2 linked regions of the Paraglaciecola sp. L3A3 genome follow. The protein of the gene in region 1 interacts with the protein of each later gene in a pairwise test. Links are inferred from orthologs where the notes say so. Each region holds a gene or a part of one and is shown in the gene's direction. Other genes may lie near its edges.

Region 1 (3,262 bases):
CCAACAGTAAACCCTCAGCCATTTCTTGTCCTGGCATCTGTCCAACTTGCATTTTTTGTTGAGCTTGAGCCAGTGTAGCTAAACCTTCCTGGCGGACTAAGCGTGCGCCAAAAAATGCAGTAAGCACGACAATTGCCACTGTATACCAACCACCAATTTGATCACTCACATTGATTAGCAGGGCTATTTCCAGAATGGGTAATATCACGAATAAAACAAATAACTTTGCCACTGAAACCTCGAATAAAATATGTATTGTAATGATATTGGTCGTTAATCTTTAATAACCAAGGTTAGCATTGTTACAGAGTGTTGCTTGGCTTGTCTAATTTAATCAAGCTTATGGCATACTGCTTGTTGAAAGTTAGAATGAAGTTTACGGGTCTTAATATTTTGTTAAGCTTACCTGTTTAAAATGGGTAATCAAGTTTAGCCACAAGCTAGGTCTGTTAATCAATACTGCGCTTTATATAGCGTTTTAGATCGAACAAAATTTATAACACAAAGGCCAACAGTCCCTAACACTAATATGAGAAATACAGTAGATGAAATTTAGTCGCCATTTTTTTACCCTCTTTATTGCTTTTTGTTTGTTGCCATTTTTCAGTTTGGCTCAAACAAACGAGCCCTTAGCTGATTTATTTTCTGATGAGCCAGAATTTTTAAAAGTTGAACAAGCATTCGAGTTTGATTTTAAACAAGAAGGCGACAAGTTAACCTTAAGTTGGGATATTGCTGATGGTTACTATTTATATAAAAAGCAATTTAAAGCTGTGGTCAAAAATGCTGACTTGTCTGAGCCGACATACCCCAAAGCAGAACAAATCGAGGATGAATATTTTGGCTTGTCAGATATTTTTCGTAAGCGAGTAGATATTGAATATTCTATTATTTCAGCGCAAGACAATGGTTTAGTTAAAATCCGTTTCCAAGGTTGTGCTGACGCAGGTCTTTGTTATCAACCTATCATTAAAGAAGTGTTTCTCAATCCAGTTACCACAACAGCTTCCAGACAAACAGCTAACTCGTATGAAACAGCCCCCACTGATAAGCCACCCCAAGCCCAGCAATTTGAGTTAGCCAGCCTACTGTCTAGTGAACAAAGTTTACCATGGACATTATTGTTATTTTTAGGCTTAGGCATAGGTTTAGCTTTTACTCCTTGTGTATTCCCTATGTACCCTATTTTATCGGGCATTGTTATTGGTCAAGGTAAGTCGATTAGTACCTCAAGAGCATTTACTTTGTCTTTTGTGTACGTACAAGGCATGGCCATAACTTATTCACTGCTAGGGCTAATAGTGGCTTCGGCAGGCGTGCAATTTCAGGCCAGTTTGCAACACCCGGCTATTTTGATTGGTTTAATTGTGATTTTTGTTTTGTTGGCGATAGTGATGTTTGGTGCCTATGAATTACAATTACCGAGCTCATGGCAAGAAAAATTAAACGCTATGAGTAACAAACAAACTAGCGGTAGTTATTTGGGAGTATTAGTGATGGGGGCGATTTCGGGCTTAGTTGCTTCGCCTTGCACTACTGCACCGCTCACCGGAATTTTACTTTTTATCGCACAAAGCGGCGATTTAGTTTTAGGCTTCACTGCTTTGTATGCTTTGAGTTTAGGTATGGGGATCCCGCTCATTCTGTTTGGTATAACGGGAGGTAAGTTATTACCTAAAGCAGGTAATTGGATGAACATAGTTAAAGTGACCTTTGGTTTTATGATGTTAGCCGTGGCCATTATGTTTGTTGAACGTTTGGTTTCCCATATGGCCACAGATATAGCTTGGAGCCTTTTAGGTTTAGCTACCTTTAGTTATTTTTATGTAATGAATCAAGGCAGCCAAACATCTTTTTATAAAGGTGTACGAGCACTATTAATTTTTGTAGGTTTATTTGCTTCAGCTGGTTATGGTTATCAAACTATCAGCAGTGTTAGTGCTACTAATGAACATGGCCAAACATCTAAAGCCGACTCGACTCATGTCAGTTTTGTTGAAGTGACCAACTTAGCAGACTTCGAGAAAAAAGTAGCCGAGGCCAATGCCGAGGGTAAAACTGTGATGATCGATTTATATGCTGATTGGTGTGTAGCTTGTAAGGAGTTTGAAAAATATACTTTTCCTGATCCTGCAGTGGTAAAAGCACTACAAAATACAGTGCTGTTACAAATTGATTTAACTGATAATACCGATAGTAATTTGGCCTTCCAAGAGCGCTTTTCTGTTTTGGGATTACCTACTATTTTGTTTTTTGATTTAAATGGCCAAGAAATCCAATCATCAAGGGTGACGGGATACATGCAAGCAAAACCTTTTGCCCAGCATGTAAATAACTTTCTAAATTAAATAACCCAAATTTAGATTTTTACTAGCGGTAGTACTAATTATTCACTACCGCTAGTAAATGCTGCGATCATTTAGTACCGAATATTTTATCACCCGCATCGCCTAAACCAGGCAAGATATAACCTTTGTCATTTAACTTTTCATCAATAGCTGCGGTATAAATATCTACATCAGGGTGCGCGGCTTGCACAGCGGCTAATCCTTCAGGTGCAGCGACTAAAAACAAGCCCATAATTTTTTTACAGCCTTTTTCTTTGAGTAAATCTATAGTGGCGATCAACGTACCACCAGTGGCTAACATAGGGTCAACAATCAAAGCGGTACGCTGTTTGGTATCTTTTACTACTTTATCGAAATAGGCCACGGGTTGCAGTGTTTCTTCGTCTCGATATAAGCCAACCACACTGATTTTTGCGTTTGGGATCAATCTGAGTACACCATCTAACATACCCAAGCCAGCACGCAAAATAGGCACAACAGTAATCTTTTTGCCCTTTATTTTTTGTGTGTTAAGCATTTTTCCGTTCCAACTTTCAATCTTCACAGTTTCAGTAGGAAGATCTCGGGTTGCTTCATAAGTCAGTAAGTTGCCCACTTCGCTGGCAAGTTCTCGGAAGTCTTTACTGCTGATCCCTTTCTCGCGCATTAAGGCTAATTTATGCTGAATTAATGGATGTTCTATTGCGTGAATTGTCATCTAAATACTCATTATAACTAGTTGCAGTGTTAACAAGTGTAATCGAAATTTGTTGTCAGGTAGATATCAGATAATAAAATTACTATTTTACTTTACTCAAAATCACAATATTTATAAACTTTGCGGTAATCTTCGCTGATTCGACCAGTATTTTGCTGTTAAATTCTGTTTACTCACTATAATGGTTTAATTATTGTATTTTTTGTACATTTACTGT
Region 2 (3,331 bases), 4.0 Mb from region 1 along the record:
GATTATTCATCCGCCGATGTTGTATATGGGCTATGTTGGTTTTTCTGTGGCTTTTTCTTTTGCTATCGCCGCTTTGATTTCTGGTCAGCTTGATTCTACTTGGGCACGTTGGTCTAGGCCTTGGACGATTGCAGCTTGGTCGTTTTTGACATTAGGCTTAGCTCTCGGTAGTTGGTGGGCTTACTATGAGCTTGGTTGGGGTGGTTGGTGGTTCTGGGACCCATCAGAAAATGCGGCCTTTATGCCTTGGTTAGCAGGTACTGCATTAATGCATAGTTTAGCTGTGACAGAAAAACGTAAAGTGTTTAAGTCATGGACTGTGTTTTTAGCCATCGCTGCATTCTCACTGAGTTTGTTAGGCACATTTTTGATCCGTTCAGGCGTATTGGTGTCGGTCCATGCCTTTGCTAGTGATCCTAGTCGTGGCTTGTTTATTTTGGGCTTATTAGCTGTGATTATTGGAGGTTCATTATTCTTATACGCCTTGCGGGCATCACAAGTTAAAAGCGATGGTCAATACAGTCTTATTTCCCGCGAAGTCTTATTGATGGGCAACAATGTGTTTTTAACAGCAGCCACTTTAGTTGTGTTACTAGGTACTTTGTTTCCACTTGTGCATAAAGAGTTAGGGATGGGCTCTATTTCAATAGGTGCACCATTCTTTAATCAAATGTTTACCTATTTGATTGTGCCATTTGTGTTTTTTATGGGCATTGGGCCACTTTCACGATGGAAAAATCAATCCCCTCAAGCTTTATATAAACAGTTGTTGTTAGCTTTTGCATTGAGTTTAAGCGCTGCATTGTTGATCACTTTAGGTTATGAACAATCTAGCTATATGGCTGCCTTGGGCTTAACTATGAGTTTTTGGATAGTGTTAACTACTGTGCTAGAAATTAACCAAAGATTACGCCCGCAAGGTTCAAATAATGATTTTAACTTTGCCGATTTGAAAAAGTTAACTCGCAGTCATTGGGGCATGGTGTTGGGCCATCTTGGTTTTGCTGTTGCCTTAATAGGTATCACATTAGTTAGTGCCTATAGTGATGAGCGTAATGTTCGTATGGCTGAAGGTGACAAAATAGTCGTGCAAGGTTATGAATTTGTGTTTAACGGGGTTTCGCAATTTGAAGGGCCTAATTACAGCGGTGATGTAGCCAATGTGGATGTGTTTGAAGACGGTGCCAAAATTGTTAGCTTGAATGCAGAAAAACGTTTTTATCCAGTTCAAAGAAACGTTATGACAGAAGCCGGTATTGATTCTGGCTTCACTCGCGACCTGTTTGTTGCCTTGGGTGAACAATTGAAAAATGGCGATTGGTCGATTCGAATTTATGTTAAACCCTTTATAGTATGGATTTGGGCAGGCGCATTTATCATGGGCATGGGAGGCGTATTGTCTATTTCTGATAAACGTTACCGTATGGCAAGATTAGCCAGAAGATCTAACAATAAAAAAGCAAAAGTAGCTCAAGCGCCAGTGCAATCTTTAACGGAGCAAAAATCTTGAAAAAAACACTAGTTTTCTTAATTCCTCTAGTCGTATTTTTAGGATTATTAGCCTTTTTATATCAAGGTTTATTTTCTGATCCGAGAGAACACGAATCAACGTTACTTGAACAATCAATGCCTGCTTTTGTTTTACCAGACCTAATGAATACCAAGCAGACTTACACCCAAGATGTTTTTCTGGGTAAAGTCACCTTGTTAAACGTCTGGGGAGTTTGGTGTATTACCTGTGCTATCGAATTGCCTTACCTAAAACAGTTAGAGCAAGAAGGCAAACATATAGTGGGTTTGTATTACGACCAAGATATCGATCCTGACTTCGGTATTAAAACAGTGCAGCGTGTGCAGCAAGAAGTCACCGAAAAATTGGCTCAATTGGGTAACCCTTATGCCTTCAATATTTTTGATGTGAAACGAGATTTATCTTTGGATTTAGGTGTGACTGGCGCACCTGAAACCTACTTAATTGATCGACAAGGTAAAATTCGTTTACACCATATTGGTGATATTAACCCTAGAGTATGGGCGAAAAAATTTGCGCCTATTTATGATGAGTTGGTGGCTAAATAATGTTTAAGCATCTGTTTTTTAGTTTAGTTATTTTATGTGCAGGCTCAGCCCAAGCCATAGAAGACAAGTTTCAATTTGATAATCCCCACCAAACCGCATTATTTTTGGAATTAACCAAAGAGTTACGTTGTCCTAAATGCCAAAATCAAAATATTGCAGATTCTGATGCCATGATAGCGGTTGACCTTAAACGTAAAGTGCATGATTTAGTGCAACAAGGTAAGAATAAAGAGCAAGTTGTCAGCTTTATGAAACAGCGTTATGGCGATTTTGTTTATTATCAACCCCCGGTTAATTCTATGACGATCTGGTTATGGTTATTACCTCTGTTTTTTATACTTGGCACTATTACTTGGATTGTTATGAGTCGTAAAAAGCAAGGTCCAGTGGTAAACGATGAAAAGCTAAAACAAGCGCAAGAATTATTGGAGCGTGACGAGTGAACGAATTTTATATAGGCGCCGGTGTTTTATTGGCGGCTGCCGTTTTATTGATATTTTTGCCATGGTTAAGAAAAACGAATTCAACAGAAGAAGACACACTAACTAACACTAGTTTGATACGTCAACGTATTGGTGAACTCACCACAGAGCAAAATCAAGGTCTATTAACTGATACTGATAGGCAACAATCTGAAAATGAATTCAAAATGGCTTTATTGGATGAAGTTAAAGCTAAAGATACGGAATCTACAAGCGGTAAATTAGCTGTCATTATTGCCATAGTGTTTAGTCTAGCAGTGGGACTGACTGTTTATTATTATGCCAATGAAGTAGATAAAATTGTTCATTGGCAACAAGCAAAAGATAACACCAGTGACTTAGGTCAACGAATATTAAAAGGCGATGAGACTTTAACACTTGAAGATATGCAGGACTTTTCTTTAGGTTTACGTAGTCGACTAATAGATGAACCAGATGATCCTATTGGCTGGATGTTATTAGGACGTGTTTCTGCTGCTATTAATCGAATTGATAATGCCATTAAAGCATTTGAGCGCTCAATTGAATTGGATCCAAATAATACAGGTACCTTAGCCAGTTATGCACAAGCTCTGTTAATGACAGGACAAGAGCAACAAGTGTTACAAGCAAAGCGAGTGTTACAGCATGTATTAACCTTAGAAGCTGATAATACTAATGCTATGGGGATGTTAGCGGTTGTGGCTACTCAATTAGACGATAAGGCATTAGCACTAGAAAATTGGCAAAAATTACGTGAATTTGTGCCTAAAGACGATCCTAACTACCTG

What was found.
Region 2: the proteins of GQR87_RS20950 (region 1) and GQR87_RS04415 interact in binary tests that used the Escherichia coli proteins (3 or more experiments, as listed by UniProt). The link is inferred for Paraglaciecola sp. L3A3 from one-to-one orthologs.

The regions. Positions count from the first base shown.
Region 1 is NZ_CP047023.1:5,029,348-5,032,609, forward strand. Bases 17-2,946 are described here. They hold GQR87_RS20950 (protein-disulfide reductase DsbD), read left to right. Parts: upstream 17-545; coding sequence 546-2,348; downstream 2,349-2,946. Other genes in these bases: GQR87_RS20945 (FxsA family protein), read right to left, coding at 17-232; upp (uracil phosphoribosyltransferase), read right to left, coding at 2,416-2,946. Outside these bases: more of GQR87_RS20945, read right to left, coding at 1-16; more of upp, read right to left, coding at 2,947-3,045. UniProt on the Escherichia coli protein: Required to facilitate the formation of correct disulfide bonds in some periplasmic proteins and for the assembly of the periplasmic c-type cytochromes.
Region 2 is NZ_CP047023.1:1,044,345-1,047,675, forward strand. The notes cover bases 294-3,292. They hold GQR87_RS04415 (DsbE family thiol:disulfide interchange protein), read left to right. Parts: upstream 294-1,506; coding sequence 1,507-2,079; downstream 2,080-3,292. Other genes in these bases: GQR87_RS04410 (heme lyase CcmF/NrfE family subunit), read left to right, coding at 294-1,510; GQR87_RS04420 (cytochrome c-type biogenesis protein), read left to right, coding at 2,079-2,522; ccmI (c-type cytochrome biogenesis protein CcmI), read left to right, coding at 2,519-3,292. Outside these bases: more of GQR87_RS04410, read left to right, coding at 1-293; more of ccmI, read left to right, coding at 3,293-3,331. UniProt on the Escherichia coli protein: Involved in disulfide bond formation. Catalyzes a late, reductive step in the assembly of periplasmic c-type cytochromes, probably the reduction of disulfide bonds of the apocytochrome c to allow covalent linkage with the heme.